2 regions of the Agromyces rhizosphaerae genome follow, and region 1 is predicted to be linked to the other one. Evidence: predicted binding sites of a transcription regulator. Region 1 holds the regulator's gene; the other holds the start of a gene.
What was found. Region 1 encodes HrcA, which represses chaperone genes, less so after heat shock. Its sites were predicted from a motif close to TTNGCACTCGNNNNNNNCGAGTGCNAA; they were not measured.
Positions count from the first base shown of each region.

Region 1 (10,787 bases):
AGCACGTTGCCGCCCATGCGCACGAGCACGGCTCCGGATGCCTCGAGGCGGTCGAGCTCGTCGGGTGCGATGCCGCCCTCGGGGCCGACCACGACGGCGACGTCGCCGGCGTCGCCGAGGTCGACGTCGACGAGCCGCTCGTCGGCAGTGGGCTCGAGCACGAGGGTGCGGCGCGTCGCCGCGAGTCCAGCGAGGTCCGAGGTGGTGACGAGCTCGCGCACGTCGGGCAGCCACGCGCGGATCGACTGCTTCGCCGCCTCGCGGGCGATGCTCGCCCAGCGCTCGCGCCCCTTGCGCGCCTTCTGCGCGTCCCACCGGGAGACCGAACGCGCGGCGGCCCACGGCTCGACCGCGTCGACGCCGAGCTCGGTCGTGGCCTGCACGGCCCGCTCGTCGCGATCGCCCTTCGCGAGCGCCTGCACGAGCACGATGCCGCGCGCGGGCGCCTCGACGTGCGCGACGTGGGAGACGTCGATCGCGAGCTCGCGCGGCCCGGTGCGCACGACCTCGCCGGTCGCGACCGTGCCCCGGCCGTCGCCGATCGAGATCACCTCGCCGACGCGCACCCGGTTGACGGTCGCGGCGTGGCGTGCCTCGTCGCCGGTGAGTTCCAGTTCCGCCCCCGGCCGGGCATCCGCCCCGAGGTCCTCGCGCAGGAACAGGCTGGCCATGTCAGCTGAGGAAGCGGTCCCGGAGCTTGGCGAACAGCCCCTGCTGGAAGTGGGTGAGCGACGGCTCCGCCTGCTTGCGCGACGAGGCGAGCTGCTCGACGAGCTGACGCTCCTTGTGGCTGAGCTTCGTCGGGGTGACCACCTGCACGCCGATGCGCAGGTCGCCGCGGCCCGAGCCGCGCAGGCGCGTGATGCCGCGGTCCTTGACCGTGACGACCTCGCCGCTCTGCAGGCCGGGCTTCAGCTCGATCTCGACGTCGCCGTCGAGCGCCCGGATGGTGGCGTCGGTGCCGAGGATCGCATCGGTCATCGCCACCTCGAGCGTGCAGAGCAGGTCGTCGCCGTTGCGGCTGAAGACCTCGTGGTTGCGCACCTTGACCTCGAGGTAGAGGTCGCCGTTCGGCCCGCCGGCCGGGCCGGCCTCGCCGCTGCCCGGCATCTGCAGGCGCAGCCCGGTCTCGACACCGGCGGGGATGTCGACGGCCACCGTGCGGCGGGCGCGCACGCGGCCCTGGCCCTGGCAGGTGGTGCACGGCGTCGCGATCACGGTGCCGTAGCCGCGGCACGTGCCGCACGGGCTCGAGGTCATGACGTTGCCGAGCAGCGAACGCACCGAGCGCTGCACGCTGCCCGTGCCGTGGCAGATGTCGCAGGTCACGGGGGCGGTGCCGGGCTGGCAGCAACTGCCCCTGCACGTGTCGCACACCACGGCCGTGTCGACCTCGATGTCGCGGTGGGTGCCGAACACGACCTCGTCGAGGTCGACCTCCACGCGCAGCAGCGCGTCCTGTCCGCGCTCGCGGCGTGACCGCGGCCCGCGGGTCTGCCCGCCGCCGCCGAAGAACGTCTCGAAGATGTCGCCGAAGCCGCCGAAGCCCTGCTGTCCGCCGAAGCCCTGCTGTCCGCCCATGTCGTACTGCTGGCGCTGCTTGGGGTCGCTCAGCACGTCGTAGGCGTGCGTGACCTCCTTGAACCGCTCCGACGCGTCGGCACCGGGGTTCACGTCCGGGTGCAGCTCGCGGGCGAGTCGCCGGTAGGCCTTCTTGATCTCCTCGCGGCTCGCGTCGCGCGAGACGCCCAGGACTTCGTAGTGATCTGCCACCGAGGGTGGCTCCTTTCGTCGGTCGCGGCAGCCGGGCTGGCCGGTGCCGTTCAGTCGTTCCCGAGCATGCGCGTCACGTACCGCGCGACGGCGCGGACCGCCGCCATGTTGCTCGAGTAGTCCATGCGGGTGGGGCCGAGCACGCCGAGCCGGGAGATCTCGCGGCCCGGCGCGGTGAAGTCGCTCGCGACCACGGAGGTCTCGCCGAGCCCGAACGGGGCGTTCTCGCGCCCGATCGACACCGCGACCCCGTGCGGGTCGCCGGCCATCTCGCCGAAGAGCTTCAGCAGCACGACCTGCTCCTCGATCGCCTCGATGACGTCGAGGATGCTGCCCGCGAAGTCCTGCTCGGTGCGCACGAGGTTCGCCGCGCCCGCCACCACGAGCCGGTCGTGGCGCTGCGCCCGCGCCTGCTCGGCGAAGGTGCCGGCGACCGTGCGCACGAGGCGTGCGAGCGCGGGATCGCCCGGGTCGTCGATGCCGGCCAGACGGTCGGCCGCCTCGCCCAGCGGCATGCCGCCGACGGCGACGTTGAGCCGGGCGCGCGCATCGGCGAGGTCCGTCTCCTCGATCTCCTGCTCGGCGTCGACCACGCGCTGCTCCACGTGGCCGGCGTCGGTGATGAGCACGCAGAGCACCCGGGTGCCGCCCAACGGCACGAGCTCCACGTGCCGCACCTTCGCGCCGCCGAACGACGGGTACTGCACGACGGCGAGCTGGTTGGTGAGCTGCGCGAGCAGGCGCACCGTGCGCGCGAGCAGCTCGTCGAGGTCGCCCGCCTCGCCGAGGAACGTCTCGATGGCGTGGCGCTGGGCCTGGTTCAGCGGTCGGAACTCGCCGAGCCGGTCGACGAACAGGCGGTACCCCTTGTCGGTGGGGATGCGGCCCGAGGAGGTGTGCGGGGCCGCGATCAGCTCCTCCTCCTCGAGCAGCGCCATGTCGTTGCGGATCGTCGCGGCCGACACGCCGAACGAGTGCCGCTCGACGATGGACTTGGAACCGACCGGCTCACGACTGGACACGTAGTCCTGCACGATCGCCCGCAGCACGGCGAGGCTGCGATCCGAGACCATCCGCGCGTCCTCCCGATCCACTCGCCTTAGCACTCCGTCAAGTCGAGTGCCAATACTACCCCGGGACGCCCTGTGGAGGGCATTGCCGCGCGGTACCGGGCGCCGCTAGCGTGATCTGAGGCATCCCCCACCGGCCCGAGGCCGTGCTGCCGACGTATCCCTGCTCGAGCCACTCCCGAACCGAAAGGCACCTCCGCATGACCGACCAGCAGCAGCCCGCCGACCCGAGCGCCGAGCCGTCGCAGCCCGCGCCCCTCTCCCAGTCCGAGGACACCCAGTGGGCGTCGTTCGCACACCTCGGCGGCATCCTCGGCTTCCTGCCCTCGCTGATCATCTGGCTGATCTTCAAGGACCGCGGCGCGTTCACGAACACCGAGGCCAAGGAGGCGCTGAACTTCCAGATCACGATGGTCGGCGCATCCATCGCCCTCTGGATCCTCACCACGATCCTCATCACCGTCTCGTGGGGCCTGCTCTCCCCGCTCGCGATCTTCAACTACGCGCCGTGGGTCGTCAGCGTGATCTTCTCGATCATCGCGTTCCTCCAGGTCAAGGACGGCAACCACTACCGCTACCCCTTCGCCATCCGCCTCATCAAGTGAGCTGAACCGCGCCGCGCCGCGCCGACGCGACACCCTGTCGCCCGGCGCGGCGCTGTGCCAGCATTGAGCCACCCGTCCGAGTACCGCAGAGGAGCATGCATGTCCGAGTCCACCCCTCCGCCTCCGCCCGAGGAGCCCGCAGCCGGCACCGGCGCGGCCCTGAGCCCCGCTGACCAGCGGCTCTGGGCGACGCTGATCCACATCGGCGGCATCTTCTTCGGCTTCATCCCCGCCCTGGTCGGCTACCTCGTGCTGCGCGACAAGGGCCAGTTCGTGCGCGACCACACCGCGACCGCGCTGAACTTCCAGATCACCATGACGATCGCGGCGATCATCGGCTCCATCCTGATCATCGTGGTCGTCGGAATCCTGATCGTCATCGCCGTGTACGTGCTGATCCTCGTCTTCAGCATCATCGCGGCCGTCGCGGCGAACAAGGGCCAGCCCTACACCTACCCGCTGTCGATCAAGTTCGTCAGCTGAGCGGGCCTCGCGGCCTCAGGCGTCGGTGATCCGGCGCACGACGGCATCCGCAAGAAGCCGCCCTCGCACGGTGAGCACCAGCTCGCCCGCGAGGGCGGCTTTCGCGTCCACGAGGCCGTCGGCGATGAGGCCGGCGACCTCGCGACGGCCGTCCACGGTGAGGGTCGCGACCGGGATGCCCTCGGCGATCCGCGATCGCAGCAGCACCCGCTCGGTCTCGCGCGCGCCGGCGTCGAGCACCTCGCGCCCCGCGGCCGGCGAGACCCCGCTCGCGATGCGCTGGGCGTAGGCGGCCGGGTGCTTCACGTTCCACCAGCGCACGCCGCCGACGTGGCTGTGCGCACCGGGGCCCACGCCCCACCAGTCGTCGCCGCGCCAGTAGCCGAGGTTGTGGCGCGAGCGGTGCGCGGCATCGTCAGCCCAGTTGCTCACCTCGTACCAGGAGTACCCCGCGGCCGACAGTCGCTCCTCGGCCAGCTCGTACATGTCGGCCTGCAGGTCGTCCGAGACGGTGCCCACCTCGCCGCGGCGGATCTGCCGGGCGAGCTTCGTGCCCTCCTCGACGATGAGCGCGTAGGCGCTCACGTGGTCGGGCGCCTCGGCGATCACCGTCTCGAGGCTGCGCTCCCAGTCGCCGAGCGACTCCCCCGGCGTGCCGTAGATGAGGTCGAGGCTGACGTCGAGCCGGGCCTCGCGCGCCCAGCGCACCACGCGCGGCACGTTCGCCGGGTCGTGCGTGCGCTCGAGGGTCGCGAGCACGTGCGGCACGGCCGACTGCATGCCGAAGGACACGCGCGTGAATCCGCCCTCGCGCAGCTTGGCGAGGTAGGCGGCGTCGACCGAGTCGGGGTTCGCCTCGGTCGTGATCTCGGCGCCTGGGGCGAGCCCGTGCGTGCGGCGCACGGCGTCGAGCATCGCCACGAGGTCGTCGGCAGGGAGCATGGTCGGCGTGCCGCCGCCGAAGAACACGGTCGCGGTCTCGCGTGACGGCACCCCCGACACCTCGAGCACACGAGCGGATGCCTCGATCTCCTCGATCGCCTGGCCGGCGTAGTCCGTGCGACGCACGCCCCGGAGCTCCTCCGCGGTGTACGTGTTGAAGTCGCAGTAGCCGCAGCGCACGCGGCAGAACGGCACGTGCACGTACACGCCGAACGCGCGATCGGCCGCGCCCTCGGCCGCGGAGCCGGGGAGCAGCCCGTCGTCGGGTGCCGGTTCGCCGACCGGCAGCGGGCCGGCCACGCCGGCTAGACCGCCCCGACGGGGTGCAGCGCCACGAGTTCCTCGCGCACGATCTGCTTGCGCTGGCTCTTGACCACGCCGGCGAAGATGCGGCTCCAGGTGCCGGCAGGCCGGTGGAACGCGCGGATCGTGAGCCACACGGTGTCGTCCTCGCGGTGCTCGATCACGAACGACTCCTCGCCGCTCATCGGGGCACCCGAGACCGTGCCGTACGCGAACCCGACGCGATCGGGCTCGTCGACGACGTAGACGACGAGCATCTGCGCGCGGAACCTGGGCAGGCCGCGACGCCGGGCGATGGTGGCGGTCATGCCCGCGGCGACATACGGGGTGCCGTCGGCGGCGAAGTGCCGCTCACCCCGGTCGCCGGGCTGCTGCTCGAGCGGAACGCCCTCGTCGTCGTAGACGATGCCGAGGTACTGCTCGCCCGTGCCCTCCTGCACGTCGCTCACCTGCAGGTGCGCACCTCGCTGGATTCCCCACGTCATGAGCGCCTCGACCGACCGGTCGAAGCGGTCCTGGCCGCTGCCGAGCTTGATCGTGTGCTGGGCGGGCTTGAACCCCTCGGGCGGGTAGCGCATGAGGTCGGGGTCGGTCGTGGCCCCGATCGCCCCGTAGTCGACCGACTGCTCGGTGAAGCTCTGCCGTCGCATCCGCCTACTTCTTCTGCTCGGTCTCGCCCGAGAGCGCGGCGATGAACGCCTCCTGGGGCACCTCCACGCGGCCGACCATCTTCATGCGCTTCTTGCCCTCCTTCTGCTTCTCGAGGAGCTTGCGCTTGCGGGTGATGTCGCCGCCGTAGCACTTGGCGAGCACGTCCTTGCGGATCGCGCGGATGTTCTCGCGGGCGATGATGCGCGCGCCGATGGCCGCCTGGATCGGCACCTCGAACTGCTGCCGCGGGATGAGCTCACGCAGACGCCCGGTCATCAGGGTGCCGTACGCGTACGCCTTGTCGCGGTGCACGATGGCGCTGAACGCGTCAACCTGGTCGCCCTGCAGCAGGATGTCGACCTTCACGAGGTCGGCCGCCTGGTCGCCCATGGGCTCGTAGTCGAGGCTCGCGTAGCCGGCGGTCTTCGACTTCAGCTGGTCGAAGAAGTCGAACACGATCTCGCCGAGCGGCATGCTGTAGCGCAGTTCGACGCGGTCCTCGCCGAGGTATTCCATGCCGAGCAGGTTGCCGCGGCGGCTCTGGCAGAGCTCCATGATCGTGCCGACGTAGTCCTTCGGCGCGAGGATCGCGGCGCGCACGACGGGCTCGCGCACCTCGGCGACCTTCACGCCGGTCGGGAACTCGCTCGGGTTCGTGACCTCCATGTTGCGGCCGTCCTCGGTGGTGACCTCGTAGACCACCGACGGGGCGGTCGCGATGAGGTCGAGGCCGAACTCGCGGCGCAGGCGCTCGGAGATGATCTCGAGGTGGAGGAGCCCGAGGAACCCGCAGCGGAACCCGAAGCCCAGTGCGACTGAGGTCTCGGGCTCGTACACCAGCGCGGCATCCGAGAGCTTCAGCTTGTCGAGGGCCTCGCGCAGCTCGGGGTAGTCGCTGCCGTCGAGGGGGTACAGCCCCGAGAACACCATGGGCTTCGGGTCGGTGTAGCCGGGCAGGGGCTCGGATGCCGGCTTGACGGACGTGGTCACGGTGTCGCCGACGCGCGACTGGCGCACGTCCTTCACGCCCGTGATGAGGTAGCCGACCTCGCCGACGCCGAGGCCCTTGGACGGCTTCGGCTCGGGGGCGCTCACGCCGATCTCGAGCAGTTCGTGGGTCGCCTTGGTCGACATCATCTGGATGCGCTCTCGCGGCGAGAGCCGCCCGTCGATCATGCGGATGTAGGTGACGACGCCGCGGTAGGCGTCGTAGACCGAGTCGAAGATCATCGCGCGGGCGGGCGCGTCGGCGTCGCCCACCGGGGCCGGCATGAGCTCGACGACGCGGTCGAGCAACTCCTCGACGCCCTCGCCGGTCTTTCCCGAGACGCGCAGCACGTCGTCGGGCGAGCCGCCGATGAGGTCGGCGAGCTCGCGCGCGTACTTGTCGGGCTCGGCCGCGGGCAGGTCGATCTTGTTCAGCACCGGGATGATCGTGAGGTCGTTCTCGAGCGCGAGGTAGAGGTTCGCGAGCGTCTGCGCCTCGATGCCCTGCGCGGCGTCGACCAGCAGGATCGCGCCCTCGCACGCGGCGAGCGAGCGGGAGACCTCGTAGGTGAAGTCGACGTGCCCCGGGGTGTCGATCATGTTCAGCGCGTACGCGTCGCCGTCGACCTCCCACGGCATGCGCACGGCCTGGCTCTTGATGGTGATGCCGCGCTCGCGCTCGATGTCCATGCGGTCGAGGTACTGCGCGCGCATGTCGCGGTCGCTGACGACGCCGGTGATCTGCAGCATGCGGTCGGCGAGGGTCGACTTGCCGTGGTCGATGTGCGCGATGATGCAGAAGTTGCGGATGCGCGCCGGATCGGTGGCAGCAGGCGTCGGAGGGTGTACGGCTCGAGGGGACATCGTGCTCGATTCTCCCATGCTGGAGCGGCACGCCGACACGCGTCCGGCATTGGCGTCTCGCAGGCGGTACTGGTATCGTTGCCTGTTGGCTTGCGTGTGGGTCCCACCCCGCACGAATCGCCGCGAGGTGCCCTCCCACCGAACGGCTCCATCCGATCGAATCAACGAAAGCGAACCCTCCGTGGCAAACATCAAGTCGCAGATCAAGCGCAACAAGACCAACCAGAAGGCGCACGAGCGCAACAAGGCCGTCAAGAGCTCGGTGAAGACCGCCGTCCGCCAGGCCCGCGAGGCCATCGCCTCGGGCGACAAGGACAAGGCCGTCGAGGCCGTGCGCGTCGCCAACCGCAAGCTCGACAAGGCTGCCGGCAAGGGCGTCATCCACAAGAACCAGGCCGCGAACCGCAAGTCGGCCATCGCGAAGCAGGCCGCCGCGCTGTAAGTCGCGCCGCAACGCTCTCGAGACGGGGCTCCACCGCACGGTGGGGCCCCGTTTCGCGTCTGTCGGGGACCTGCCTGCGGGGTTCTTCCCTGCCGTCGGCGGCAGGGGCGAGCGGATGCCCCGGCGAGCCTGAGCGGATGCCCCGTCAGCGACCTCGCCGCGCGATGACGCCGACGAGCTGCTCGAGCGCGAACACCGGGTCGCGGCCGGCGCCCTTCACGTTCGCGTCGGCCGTCGCCAGCGCCTGGATCGCGACGCCGAGGCCCGCGTCGTCCCAGCCGGACAGGTCGCGCCTGGCGCGGTCGACCTGCCACGGCGCGAGGCCGAGCTCCTTGGCGAGCTGGCCGGAGCTGCCGCGCGTGCCCGAGACCTTCGCCATGGTGCGGAGCTTCACTGCGACGGCCGCGACCATGGGCACCGGGTCGGCGCCCGACTGCAACGCCTGGCGCAGCGCGCGCAGCGCCTCGCCGTGGCGCCCGGCGATCGCCTGGTCGGCCACGACGAACGCCGTCGTCTCGACGCGCCCGCCGTAATAGCGCGCGACGGTCTGCTCGGTGATCTCCCCGGTCTCGTCGGCCATGAGCTGGCGGCAGGCGGCCGCGAGCTCGGCGAGGTCGTCGGCGAACGCGGAGACGATCGCGCGCACCGCGCCGGGGGTCGCGTGCCGCTTCTCGGCGCGGAACTCCAGCGCGGCGAACTCGTAGCGGTCGGAGTCGCGCTTGATCTCGGCGCAGACGATCTCGATGCCGCCGCCTGTGCCGCCGCGGATCGCCTCGAGCAGCTTCCGCGCCCTGGCGCCGCCGCCGTGCCGCAGCACGAGGGTCGTGTCGTCGGCGGGCGCCTCGAGGTACTCGAGCGCGTCGGCGAGGAAGTCGTCGCTGCACTTCTCGACCGCCTCGACCCGGATGAGCCGCGGCTCGCCGAACAGCGACGGGCTCGCGAGCGTGAGCAGTTCGCCTCGACTGGCGGATGCGGCGTCGACGTCGGTCACCTCGAGCGACGCGTCGGCGGCCCGGAGGTCGTCGCGGAGCCGGCGCATGGCCCGGTCGGCGAGGAAGCTCTCGGGCCCGGTCACGAGCACGACGGGCGCGGGGCGCATCTCGTGCCAGTCGAGCTGCGGAATCGCGACCTTCGCCTTGGCGGTTCGTGCCGGTCGGGCGGTGCGGGCCACGCGATTCCTCCTCGTCGCGACCCGCCGTTCGGGTCGGCGCCGAGTCTACCGGCGACCGCCCACGCACGAGCCGGCCCGACGCGTCCGACCGTGTGCGTCCCGGTCGGTCCGCGCCCGGCCCGCTCAGGGCTCGCGTCGCGGCATGCGCTCCATGCGGAACCGGATGCCGCCGACCACCATGAGCAGGCCCCCGAGGGCGATCGCGATCACGCCGATCACGAAGTTCGACCCGACGAGGAAGGCGGCCGCGACGAACGCGAACGCCGAGCCGACGAAGTACCAGACCGACATCCCGGCGGGCGGACGGGGCGTCGGGGTTGTCTCGGCCATCGGCGGCTCCAGTCCTGTCGAAACGCACTGCCCACTCGCGGCCCGCCGTGCGGGTCAGGGCCGAGTCTATCCGCGACCCTGCCGGGCGGCCCAGCACGCGCGGCAGCGTCGTCTCGCGCGCCGCGCTCGACCCAGACCCGCGGCCCGTCGTCGTGCTGCGCCACGAGCACCAGGCCCGACTCGTCGGTGCGCACGGGCAGGCCACCCCCGGCGCGCACGACGTCGAGGGCGCGGTCGGTCGGATGCCCGTAGCCGTTGTCCGCACCCACGCAGACGAGTCCCACGCGAGCGCCGAGTCGCTCGTACACGCCGTCGAACTGGTCGGCCGAACCGTGGTGCGCGACCTTCACGACGTCGACCCGCGGCAGCCCGCCCGACGCCATCGCGCGCTGGGCGTGCTCGCCGAGGTCGCCGAGGAACGCCGTGCGCAGGCCACCGGCGTCGACCAGCAGCGCGACGCTCGCGTCGTTGCCGCCGGCCGCGCCCGCGCGCGGCCACCGCACGCTCCAGCGGATGCCACCGACGGAACCTGCGTCGCCGACCGAGACGCGCTCGACCTCGGTGCCGCCCAGCGGCGCGAGTGCGGCCGCCTCGCGCGGGTCGTCGGCTTCGGCGACGACGACGAGCCCGACCCGCCCGGCCAGAGCCTCGGTCGCGCCGACGTGGTCGGCGTCGAAGTGCGAGAGCACGAGCACGTCGACGTGGTCGATGCGCAGCGCCCCGAGGCATCCGCTCAGTGCCTGTCGGTCGGGCCCGGTGTCGACCAGCATGATCGCGCCGCCCGCGCGCACGAGCACGGCGTCGCCCTGACCGACGTCGCACGCGGCCAGCACCCAGTCGGCAGGTCGGTTCGCGGTGCGCAAGCCATCGGCGGCCCAGCCCCAGCCCGCCCACGCGCCGACGAGCACCACGAGCATCGCGGCAGCCGCCGTGCGCACCCGTCGACGGGCGACGAGCCACGCGAGCACGATCGCCAGCACGCCGACGGTGACGAGCACCACCCCGAGCGCTCCGGGCGGCACGGCGGCGGTCGCACCGGGCAGCACGGCGGTCGCGCGCGCGAGCGCCGCGATCCAGGCGGCGGGCAGCCACGCGACCCACAGCAGCGCGTGCGCGACCCCGGGCAGCACCGGCAGCACGAGGCACGCGAGCAGGCCCACGACCGT
Region 1 covers NZ_BSDP01000001.1:3,483,007-3,493,793, forward strand. The annotation lists gene QMG39_RS16490 (16S rRNA (uracil(1498)-N(3))-methyltransferase) at 1-671, opposite strand, end outside; gene dnaJ (molecular chaperone DnaJ) at 673-1,773, opposite strand; gene hrcA (heat-inducible transcriptional repressor HrcA) at 1,824-2,846, opposite strand; gene QMG39_RS16505 (DUF4870 domain-containing protein) at 3,044-3,448, shown strand; gene QMG39_RS16510 (DUF4870 domain-containing protein) at 3,548-3,931, shown strand; gene hemW (radical SAM family heme chaperone HemW) at 3,947-5,173, opposite strand; gene QMG39_RS16520 (DUF1990 domain-containing protein) at 5,179-5,826, opposite strand; gene lepA (translation elongation factor 4) at 5,831-7,678, opposite strand; gene rpsT (30S ribosomal protein S20) at 7,860-8,120, shown strand; gene holA (DNA polymerase III subunit delta) at 8,266-9,291, opposite strand; gene QMG39_RS16540 (ComEC/Rec2 family competence protein) at 9,507-10,787, opposite strand, start outside.

Region 2 (10,787 bases), 960 kb from region 1:
AGCGCGCATGGCGGAGGCGGAGCACCGGAGCGGCGGGCTCTCCGAGCGCGACCTGCGCGTGCTCGCGTTCGAGCGGGAGTGGTGGTCGCACGCCGGTGCCAAGGAGGAGGCCATCCGCGACGCGTTCGGCTTCAGCCCGGCCCGGTACTATCAGGTGCTCGGTGCGTTGATCGACTCCCCGGACGCGCTGCGCCACGACCCCATGCTGGTGAAGCGGTTGCAGCGGCTGCGCGAGTCGCGTGCCCGGGCGAGGTCGCGTCGTGCGCTGTCGTACGGCCGCACCGCGACTGACCGCTGACCCGACTGGACCCCGATGGCAGAGAAGTACCCCCGAGACCGGTTCGACGAGATCCCGGACGCGATGCACCGCGTGGGCGCGCACCGCGCGCCGGTGCGACGGCGTTCGGCATGGGCGGGTTTCGCCTGGGCGGTCTTCGCGACCGCGGTGCTTGCCGGGTTCGGCATCGCGGCGGTCATGGCCCTCGACGACCGTCTTTTCCCGTCCGACGTGCCGGTGCCCGTCCAGACCACGGAGGCGGTCGTGACCGCCGAGCCCACGGTGGACCCGAGCGTGCCGGTCACGGTGCTCAACGGCACGACCGAGTCCGGGCTCGCCGCCGCGACCGCGCAGGTCATCGCGGAGGCGGGGTTCACGGTCGGCGTGACGGCCAACGCGAGCGAGAACGACATCCAGACCACCGTGGTCTACTACGGGCGCGAGGAGCTCGAGGGTGCCGCGCGGGGAGTGGCGCAGGCGATCGGCACCTCCGAGGTGCGCATCAGCGAGGAGTTCGCCGCGACGGGAGCCGACCTGGTGGCCGTGCTCGGTGCCGATCATGTCGAGGACACCGCCCCGTAACCATCACGTAAATTGTTGCCGTTCTGCGACATCCGAGCCTGTGGGAACCGGTTCGGGCACCCCCGCGCTGGCTAGTATCTGGCTTGGTCGGTACTTCCGTGTGAGTCCCCCGCTCGACCAGCGGGTTCCTCGTCCAGCACGTTCGTTCGGCCCGGTACAGGCGAGAGGCACGTGCTGCACGACCACGGCAATCAGGAGCAAGGCATGGCGAACGGGACCGTCAAGTGGTTCAACGCTGAAAAGGGATACGGGTTCATCACCGTCGACGGCGGCGGGCAGGACGTCTTCGTCCACTACTCCGCCATCGACATGGCCGGATACAAGGTACTCGAGGAGGGCCAGCAGGTCGTCTTCGAGGTGGGAACCGGGGCCAAGGGCCCGCAGGCGGAGTCCGTCCGCCCGGTCTGACCTTCCGGCCCCACGAGCGTCCGGCGCGCCGTCGAGCATCTCGACGGCGCGCCGTCGTGTCTCCGGCGCCGGGTTCGCTTGCACTCTCCGGACACGAGTGCCAGAATCGTTCTGGCACTCGTCTGATTCGAGTGCTAATCCATCGAATCTTCCAACGTCCGAGAAAGGACGAGAGAACCACATGGCAAAGATCATTGCTTTCGACGAGGAGGCCCGCCGCGGTCTCGAGCGTGGCCTCAACACGCTCGCCGACGCCGTCAAGGTGACCCTCGGCCCGCGCGGTCGCAACGTCGTGCTCGAGAAGAAGTGGGGCGCCCCCACGATCACGAACGACGGCGTGTCGATCGCCAAGGAGATCGAGCTCGACGACCCCTACGAGAAGATCGGCGCCGAGCTCGTCAAGGAGGTCGCCAAGAAGACCGACGACGTCGCGGGTGACGGCACCACGACCTCCGTCGTGCTCGCCCAGGCGCTCGTGCGCGAGGGCCTCCGCAACGTCGCCGCCGGCGCCGACCCGATCAGCCTCAAGCGCGGCATCGAGAAGGCCACCGACGCCGTCTCGGCCGAGCTGCTCGAGGCCGCCAAGGAGATCGAGACCAAGGACGAGATCGCCGCGACCGCGTCCATCTCGGCCGCCGACCCGCAGATCGGCGAGATCATCGCCGAGGCGATCGACAAGGTCGGCAAGGAGGGCGTCGTCACCGTCGAGGAGTCGAACACCTTCGGCACCGAGCTCGAGCTGACCGAGGGCATGCGCTTCGACAAGGGCTACCTGTCGGCGTACTTCGTCACCGACCCGGAGCGCCAGGAGGCGGTCTTCGAGGACCCGTACATCCTGATCGTCAACAGCAAGGTCTCGAACATCAAGGACCTGCTGCCGATCGTCGACAAGGTGATCCAGACCGGCAAGCAGCTGCTCATCATCGCCGAGGACGTCGACGGCGAGGCGCTCGCCACCCTCGTGGTGAACAAGATCCGCGGCATCTTCAAGTCGGTCGCCGTCAAGGCCCCCGGCTTCGGCGACCGCCGCAAGGCCCAGCTGCAGGACATCGCGATCCTCACCGGTGGCCAGGTCATCGCCGAGGAGGTCGGCCTCAAGCTGGAGAACGTCGAGCTCGACATGCTCGGCCAGGCCCGCAAGGTCGTCATCACCAAGGACGAGACCACCATCGTCGAGGGTGCCGGCGACACCGAGCAGATCGCCGGCCGCGTGGCCCAGATCCGCTCGGAGATCGAGAACACCGACTCCGACTACGACCGCGAGAAGCTCCAGGAGCGCCTCGCCAAGCTGGCCGGCGGCGTCGCCGTCATCAAGGCCGGCGCGGCCACCGAGGTCGAGCTCAAGGAGCGCAAGCACCGCATCGAGGACGCCGTCCGCAACGCGAAGGCCGCCGTCGAGGAGGGCATCGTCGCCGGTGGTGGCGTGGCCCTCATCCAGGCCGGCGCCAAGGCCTTCGAGACCCTCGCGCTCGAGGGCGACGAGGCGACCGGCGCGAACATCGTGCGCGTCGCGATCGAGGCCCCGCTGAAGCAGATCGCCCTGAACGCCGGCCTCGAGCCGGGCGTCGTGGCCGCCAAGGTCGCCGAGCTCCCCGCGGGCCACGGCCTCAACGCCGCGACCGGCCAGTACGGCGACCTCGTGGCGCAGGGCATCATCGACCCGGCCAAGGTCACCCGCTCGGCGCTGCAGAACGCCGCGTCGATCGCCGGCCTGTTCCTCACCACCGAGGCCGTCGTCGCCGACAAGCCGGAGAAGAACGCTCCGGCCGTCCCGGCCGACCCGACCGGTGGCATGGACTTCTAGTCCCACCCCAGCCGGCGGATGCCGGCGAACGCGACGGGCGTCTCCCCACCGGGGAGGCGCCCGTCGTCGTTCCCGCCCGGCACGCTCGCCCTTGACGCCGGGCTCCCGCGCTTGGTGTCATGAGTCGCATGACCGTCACGGTGGACGCCGACTACCTCGTCGTCGGGGCGGGTGCCATGGGCATGGCCTTCCTCGACGCGCTGTTCGAGCACTCCGACGCCACGGTCGCGCTCGTCGACCGGCGCCACGCGCCCGGCGGGCACTGGCTCGGGGCGTATCCGTTCGTGCGCCTGCACCAGGCATCCGCGCTCTACGGGGTCGCCTCGACGCTGCTCGGCGACGGGCGCCTGCAGCAGGTCGGCCCGGAGGCGGGCCTGCAGGAGCGCGCGACCGCGCCCGAGATCGTCTCGTACTACGGGCGGGTGCTCGAGCGGATGGTCGCGAGCGGGCGGGTGACGTTCTTCCCCGGGTGCGAGTACACCGGGGGCACCCGGTTCCGGTCGCTCGTGAGCGGCGAGGAGTACTCCGCCGACCGGGCGCGCCTGGTCGATGCGACGTACGTCGAGGGCTCGATCCCGTCGGAGACGGCGCCGCCCTTCGCGGTCGAGCCCCGGGCGACCGTCATCCCGGCAGGGGGCCTCGCTCGCCTGGACCACGCGCCCCGGCAGTTCGTCATCGCCGGCGGCGGCAAGACCGCGATGGACGCGTGCGTCTGGCTGCTGCAGCGGGGCGTCGACCCCGGCGCGATCTGCTGGGTGCGCCCCCGCGAGGCGTGGCTGTTCGACCGGGCGGTCGTGCAGCCCGATCCGGCCGTGTTCCTCGGCATGGCGGCCGACACCATGGAGTCGGCGATCGGCGCGGCGACGCCGGACGAGATCTTCCTGCGCCTCGAGGAGCGGGGCGTGATGCTGCGCGTCGACCGCGGCGTGCTGCCCACCATGGCGAAGACGCCGACGATCGGGCAGTGGGAGATCGACCTGCTGCGGACGATCACGAACGTCGTCCGCCGCGGGCACCTGGTCGCGGCCGCGCCGGGCCGACTCGTCTTCGCCGACGGCGACGTGCGGGTGGACCCCGACGCGGTGGTCGTGCACTGCGCGGCGCCGGGCCTGCCCGACCGGCCGGCCGTGCCGATCTGGCAGCCCGACGCGATCCGCCCGCAGGTCGTGCGCGTGGGCTTCCCGTGCCTCGGCGCGGCGATGGCCGGCTTCGTCGAGGCCACGCGTGACGACGACGAGGCGAAGAACGCGATCTGCCGGCCGACGTCGTACTCGGACTCGCCGGTCGACTGGCTGACGATGCAGGTGGAGGGCTCCGTCTCCGCGCAGGCGATGAGCGGCGCGCGCGACCTGAAGGCGTTCGCGAACTCGACGGCGCTCAACCCCGGTCGCGTCACCCCCGACCGGGCGGAGGACCCCGCGGTCGCCGAGGCGTCCGCGCGGCTGAAGGCGGCGATCGGGCCCGGCCGGGAGCAGATCACGCGGCTGCAGGCCGAGTTCGCCTGACCAGACCGCGCGCCGACCGCGTCCCGGCGGCCGGTACCCTCGACCGACAGAGGTGCCGTCGGCACCGGCGACGGAACGGAGCGCGTGCATGGGCGGATATCGGGGAGTGCTCCAGGCGGGCGACGGCGTCGGCGACGGCCGGCCGTACCTGCCCGCCGAGGTCGGGGCGCTGCACTGGGGGAGACTGCCCTCGCGCGCCGACGCGCCCGTGCTCACGATCGACCCGGGCGACGAGGTCGTCGTCGACACCGTCAGCCACGAGGGCATCCTCGAGGACCAGGGGCGCGACCCGGTCGCGTTCTTCGGGGCGCAGGGCGTCGAACCCGACGCGGTGCTGGCGGAGGCGGCCGCCCTCGCGGCATCCGACCACCCCCGCGACCCCCGTGTCGACGGCCCGCACGTCGTGACCGGCCCGATCCACGTGCGCGGCGCGCGCCCCGGCGACCTGCTGAAGCTCACCGTGCTCGACACCACGCCACGGGTGCCGTACGGCGTCATCTCGAACCGCCACGGCCGCGGCGCGCTGCCCGGCGAGTTCCCGCGCGGCGAGGGCAACGTGAGCGTGTTCGCGCCCATCGACCAGGGCGCCGGCGGCGACTGGTTCGGCGCGCTGCCGCTGGACGACGGCGGCGAGCGCGTCGTGCGGTTCCCGCTCGCGCCGTTCTTCGGCATCATGGGCGTCGCCGTCGACGCCGACGAGCGCCCGCACTCGGTGCCGCCCGGCACGCACGGCGGCAACATCGACATCAAGCTGCTCAGCGAGGGCGCGTCGCTCTACCTGCCGGTGCAGGTGCCCGGCGCGCTCGCGTACCTCGGCGACCCCCACTTCGCGCAGGGCGACGGGGAGGTCGCGCTCACGGCGCTCGAGGCATCGCTGCGCGGCACGATCCGGTTCGACGTCATCGCCCGCGAGGACGCCGTGCGCGAGTTCGGCGACGTCGCCGCGCCGCTGGCCGAGACGAGCGAGTACCTCGTGCCGACGGGCATGGACGAGGACCTCGACGTCGCGATGCAGGACTGCGTGCGGCGCGCGGTCGCGCTGCTCGAGGCGCGGTACGGGATGGACCCGCACCTGGCGCTCGCGTACCTCAGCGCGGCGACCGACTTCGACATCTCGCAGGTCGTCGACCTCGTGAAGGGCGTGCACGCGCGCATCCGCACCTCCGACTTCCGCGAGGTGCGCCGTGGCTGAGTCCGGCGGCGTGCCGGTGCACGTCGCCGGCGGCGGCCCCGCGCCCGAGGGGCTCGTCGAGGCCGCGCTGGGCTACGAGGCCGCGCTCATGGCCGACGACCTCGACGCGCTGCGCGACTGGTTCGAGCCGGGCGACGAGACGGTGCGGGCGGATGCATCGGGGCTGCTCGTCGGTCGCGACGCGATCACCCGGTTCCGGGGCCGGCGCGGCGGTGCGGCGTCGCGACGGGTGAGCGGGCTCCGGGTGCTGCCCGTGGCCGAGGGCGTGGCGCACGTCGTGGTCGAGAACGCCCCGGCGGCGGGTGGCCGCGGCGTGGTCAGCCAGCTGTGGCGCCGCGCCGAGGGAGGCTGGCGCATCGCGGCCGCCCACGTCACGGCACCCGCACCCGCGCTCGACCGCCGCACCTGGCGCGTGGTCGGCGATCCGCTGCTGCCCGCGGGCGGGTCCGGCGCCCTCGACGGGCGCACGGTCGCGGTGAAGGACGTCTTCGCCGTGGCGGGGCATCCGATCGGTGCCGGGATCCCCGGCTACCTCGCCGAGGCGCCGGTCGAGGCGCGGTCGGCGGCCGCGGTCGAGGCGTTGCGGGCCGCGGGCGCGTCGATCCGCGGCATCGCGCGCACCGACCAGTTCGCGTACAGCATCGCCGGGCGCAACCCGGCGTACGGCACTCCGCCCAACCCGGCCGTTCCCGGCGCGATCTCGGGCGGCTCGACGAGCGGGCCGGCCGCCGCGGTGGCGCTCGGCCAGGCCGACCTCGGGCTCGGCACCGACACCGCCGGGTCGATCCGGGTGCCGGCGTCGTACCAGGGACTGTGGGGCATCCGCACCACCCACGGGGCCGTCGACCGCGAGGGCGTGCTGCCGCTCGCGCCGCGCTTCGACACCGTGGGGTGGCTGACGCGCGACCGCGAGACGCTGGAGGCCGCGGCCCGGGCGAGCCTGCCGGCGGCATCCGCTGCTGCCACGGGGGAGCCGGCGCTCGTGATCGCGCCCGCCCTGCTGCACGGACTCGGGCCCGGCGTGCGCGAGGTGTTCGAGCACGGCGCCGCAGCACTGCGTGCGGCGGGGGCCGACGTGCGCGAGCTCGACGCCCCGGCGCTCGCCTCGGATGCGCTCGACGAACTGTTCGCCGCGTTCCGCACCGCGCAGGCCGCCGAGGCCTGGCGGGCGCACGGCGAATGGATCACCGCGCATCCGGGCGAACTCGCCGACGACGTGGCCGCGCGCTTCGCGTGGGCGTCGGAGGTGACGCCGGAGCGGGAGGCGGCCGCGATCGTCGCGCTCGCCGCGGCGCGCACCGCGATCGACGCGGCACTGGGGGAGGCGCTCCTGCTGCTGCCGTCGGCGGCCTCGGTCGCACCCGCGTTCGACGCCGAGGGCGCCGACATCGAGGCGGTGCGTCAGGCGACGCTGCGCATGACCGCGGTCGCCGGGGCCACCGGCCGGCCCGCGCTGTCGATCCCGGGGCTCGAGCTCGACGGCGCCCCGCTCGGCACCTGCGTGGTCGGCCCGCGCGGCGGCGACCTCGACCTCATCGCCCGCGCGGGCGGTTGGCACGAGGCGCTCGCGCAACGCGACTGAAACACCGGTTGCGTATGATTGCCTGCTGAAACACTTGACTCAGCAGGAGGATCCCATCGACGCCGCACCGATCAATCCGCCCACGAGGCTCCTCATGGGCCCCGGCCCGGTCAACGCCGACCCGCGCGTGCTCCGCGCCATGTCGGCCCAGCTCGTCGGCCAGTACGACCCGTCGATGACGGCGTACATGAACGAGACCATGGAGCTGTACCGCGGCGTCTTCCGCACCCGCAACGCGGCCACGCTGCTCGTGGACGGCACCTCCCGCGCCGGCATCGAGGCGGCGATCGTCTCGCTCGTGGAGCCGGGCGACCGCGTCCTCGTGCCCATCTTCGGCCGGTTCGGCCACCTGCTCGCCGAGATCGCGGGTCGCGCGGGCGCCGACGTGCACACGATCGAGACCGAGTGGGGCGAGGTGTTCGCGCCCGAGCGCATCGAGGCCGCCATGCGCGAGGTGCGTCCGAAGCTGCTCGCCGTCGTGCACGGCGACACCTCGACCACGGTGGCCCAGCCGCTCGACGAGCTCGCCGCGATCTGCGCCGAGCACGGTGCGCTGTTCTACACCGACGTCACCGCGTCGCTCGGCGGCAACGAGTTCGAGATGGACGCGTGGGGGCTCGACGCCGCCACCGCCGGGCTGCAGAAGTGCCTCGGCGGCCCGTCGGGCAGTGCGCCGATCAGCCTCTCGCCTGCGGCGGTCGAGCGCATCGAGTCGCGCAAGAGCATCGAGGCGGGCATCCGCTCCGCCGGCGACGCCGTGCGGGCCGACCCCATCCGCTCGAACTACTTCGACCTCGGCATGATCCTCGACTACTGGGGCGAGAAGCGGCTGAACCACCACACCGAGGCCACGTCGATGCTCTACGGGGCGCGCGAGTGCGCCCGACTGCTGCTCGACGAGGGCATGGACCAGGCGATCGACCGACACCGGGTGAACGGCGCCGCGATGGCGGCGGGCGCCGCCGCGATGGGGCTGGAACTGTTCGGCGACCAGGCGCACCGCATGCACAACGTGGTGGGCGTGGCCATCCCCGACGGCGTCGACGGCGAACGCGTGCGCGGCGCGCTGCTGGAGGACTTCGCGATCGAGATCGGCACGAGCTTCGGCCCGCTGCACGGGAGGATCTGGCGCATCGGCACCATGGGCTTCAACGCCCGGCGCGACGCGGTGCTCACCACGCTCGCCGCGCTCGAGCAGGTGCTGCGCGCCGAGGGGCACCCGGTCACCGCGGGCGCGGGGGTGGGCGCCGCACGCGACGCCTACGCCGATGCGGCGGGGGCGGGCGCATGAGCGACCGGCTCCGCACCGGCTCGCTCGCGATCGCCGAACGCATCCTCGACCGCTGCGACCGCCTCGGCACCATCACCTCGACGCCGGGCATGATCGAGCGCGTCCACCTCTCGCCGGAGCACCGCGAGGCGAACGACCTCGCCGCGTCCTGGCTGACCGAGGCAGGGCTCGAGACCTGGCAGGACGCCGCGGGCAACCAGTGCGCCCGGCTCGAGGGCGAGCGGCCCGACCTGCCCGCGCTCGTCGTCGGCTCGCACCTCGACACGGTGCGCGACGCGGGCCGCTACGACGGCATGCTCGGCGTGCTGCTCGCGATCGAGGTCGCCGCGCGCATCGCGGCCCAGGACCAGCCGCTGCCCTTCGCACTCGAGGTCGTCGCGTTCAGCGACGAGGAGGGCACCCGGTTCGGCAGCGGGCTCGCCGGCAGCCGGGCGTTCGCCGGCCAGTTCGCCGCCGACTGGTGGGAGTACCGCGACGAGGACGGCCTCACCTACGCCGACGCGAGCATCGACTTCGGGCTGGACCCGGGCCGCATCGGCGCCGCCGCCCGACGCCCCGAGGCGCTCGTCGGCTACCTCGAGGCGCACATCGAGCAGGGCCCGTACCTCGAGGACGCCGACCGCGCGCTCGCCGTGGTGCCGACCATCGCGGGCGCGCGCCGCTTCGCGCTCACGATGACCGGCGTCGCCGGCCACGCCGGCGGCACCCCCTACGCGCGTCGCCGCGACGCGCTCGTCGGGGCGAGCGAGCTCGTCGCGGCCATCGAGCGCATCGGCATCGACTCGGGCACGATCGCGACGGTCGGCCACCTGCAGGCGTTCCCCGGCGGGGTCAACGTCATCCCCGGCCGGGTGGAGTTCAGCCTCGACCTGCGCGCCGAGTCGAACGAGGCGCGCGATGCCGCGTGGGCCGAGATCGACCGGGTCGCGCAGGAGATCGCCTCGCGACGCCGGCTCGACTTCCACGCCGAGGAGCGCTACCGGGCCGACGCCACCCCGTGTGCGGGCTGGCTGCAGGACGCGGTGACCGCCGGCATCCGCTCGACCGGCGACGACGACCCGATGCGCATCTGGAGCCGCGCCGGCCACGACGGCATGGCCGTCCACGCCGTCACCGACATCGCGATGCTGTTCATCCGCTGCGGGCGCGGCGGCATCAGCCACCACCCCGACGAGACGGTGACCCGGCGCGACGTCGCCCTCGCGCTCGACGCGCTCGAGCAGGCCGTGCTCGCCGTCGCCGAGCGGGTGCGGGCCGAGCCCGAGCGCCTGGTCACCGCGGCGCCCCCCGAGCCGCACGGGGTCGGGCTGCACTGATGGCCGAGCGGATGCCCCGCACCATCGCCGAGCGCATCGACGGCGCGTTCGACGAGCTCACGCCGCAGGAGCGGCGCGTCGCCGAGTTCGTGCTCGACCACCCCGGCGAGCTCGCCGTGTACAACGACAGCGAGCTCGCGCGCATGGCCGGGGTGTCGAAGGCGACCGTGAGCCGGCTCTACCGGCGACTCGGGTTCTCGGGTTCCGCCGAGGTGCGCGACCACGTGCGGGCCCTGCGCAGCTCGGGCACGCCGCTCGGGCACGCCGGGGTGCCGGCGACCGCTCCCGAGGGCGTGTCGGCCGTGCTCGAGGCCGAGCGGGCGAACCTGTCCCGGCTGCTCGACGGGCTCGCCGACGGCGTGCTCGAGCGGGTCGCGACGCTGCTGCGCGAGGCGCGCACCGTGCTCGTGGTGGGCTACCGCAACGGGTACCCGGTCGCGCTGCACCTGCGCGAGCAGCTCGCGCAGTGCCGCCCGGGCGTGCGGATCGGCCCGCAGCCCGGACAGTCGATCGGGGAGGAGCTCGCCGACCTCGGCCCAGGCGACGTGGCCGTGCTCGTCGGACTGCGCCGCCGGCCGGCCGGGTTCGCGGAGCTCGTGGCCGCCGCCGCGGAGACGGGCGCCGAGGTGGTCGCGATCGTCGACCCGGCGGGGGCGGATGCCGCGGGCGCGGCCGGCACCGTCATCGCGTGCCCCGTCGACGGGGCGGGCGCCTTCTCGAGCTACGCGAGCGCGATGAGCCTCGTGAGCCTCGTCGCGAGCGCGGTGCTCGCGGGCGGGTTGCGCGCGGGGCGCACGCGCATCGCGCGCATCGACGACGCGTATGCGCGG
Region 2 covers NZ_BSDP01000001.1:2,522,967-2,533,753, forward strand. The annotation lists gene QMG39_RS11875 (DUF3263 domain-containing protein) at 8-298, shown strand; gene QMG39_RS11880 (LytR C-terminal domain-containing protein) at 314-859, shown strand; gene QMG39_RS11885 (cold-shock protein) at 1,064-1,267, shown strand; gene groL (chaperonin GroEL) at 1,449-3,071, shown strand; gene QMG39_RS11895 (NAD(P)/FAD-dependent oxidoreductase) at 3,200-4,576, shown strand; gene QMG39_RS11900 (acetamidase/formamidase family protein) at 4,665-5,768, shown strand; gene QMG39_RS11905 (AtzH-like domain-containing protein) at 5,761-7,350, shown strand; gene pucG ((S)-ureidoglycine--glyoxylate transaminase) at 7,385-8,641, shown strand; gene QMG39_RS11915 (allantoate amidohydrolase) at 8,638-9,957, shown strand; gene QMG39_RS11920 (MurR/RpiR family transcriptional regulator) at 9,957-10,787, shown strand, end outside.
Region 2: groL (chaperonin GroEL) is a predicted target of HrcA. The motif match lies at 1,379-1,405, and genes of this name have one in related genera.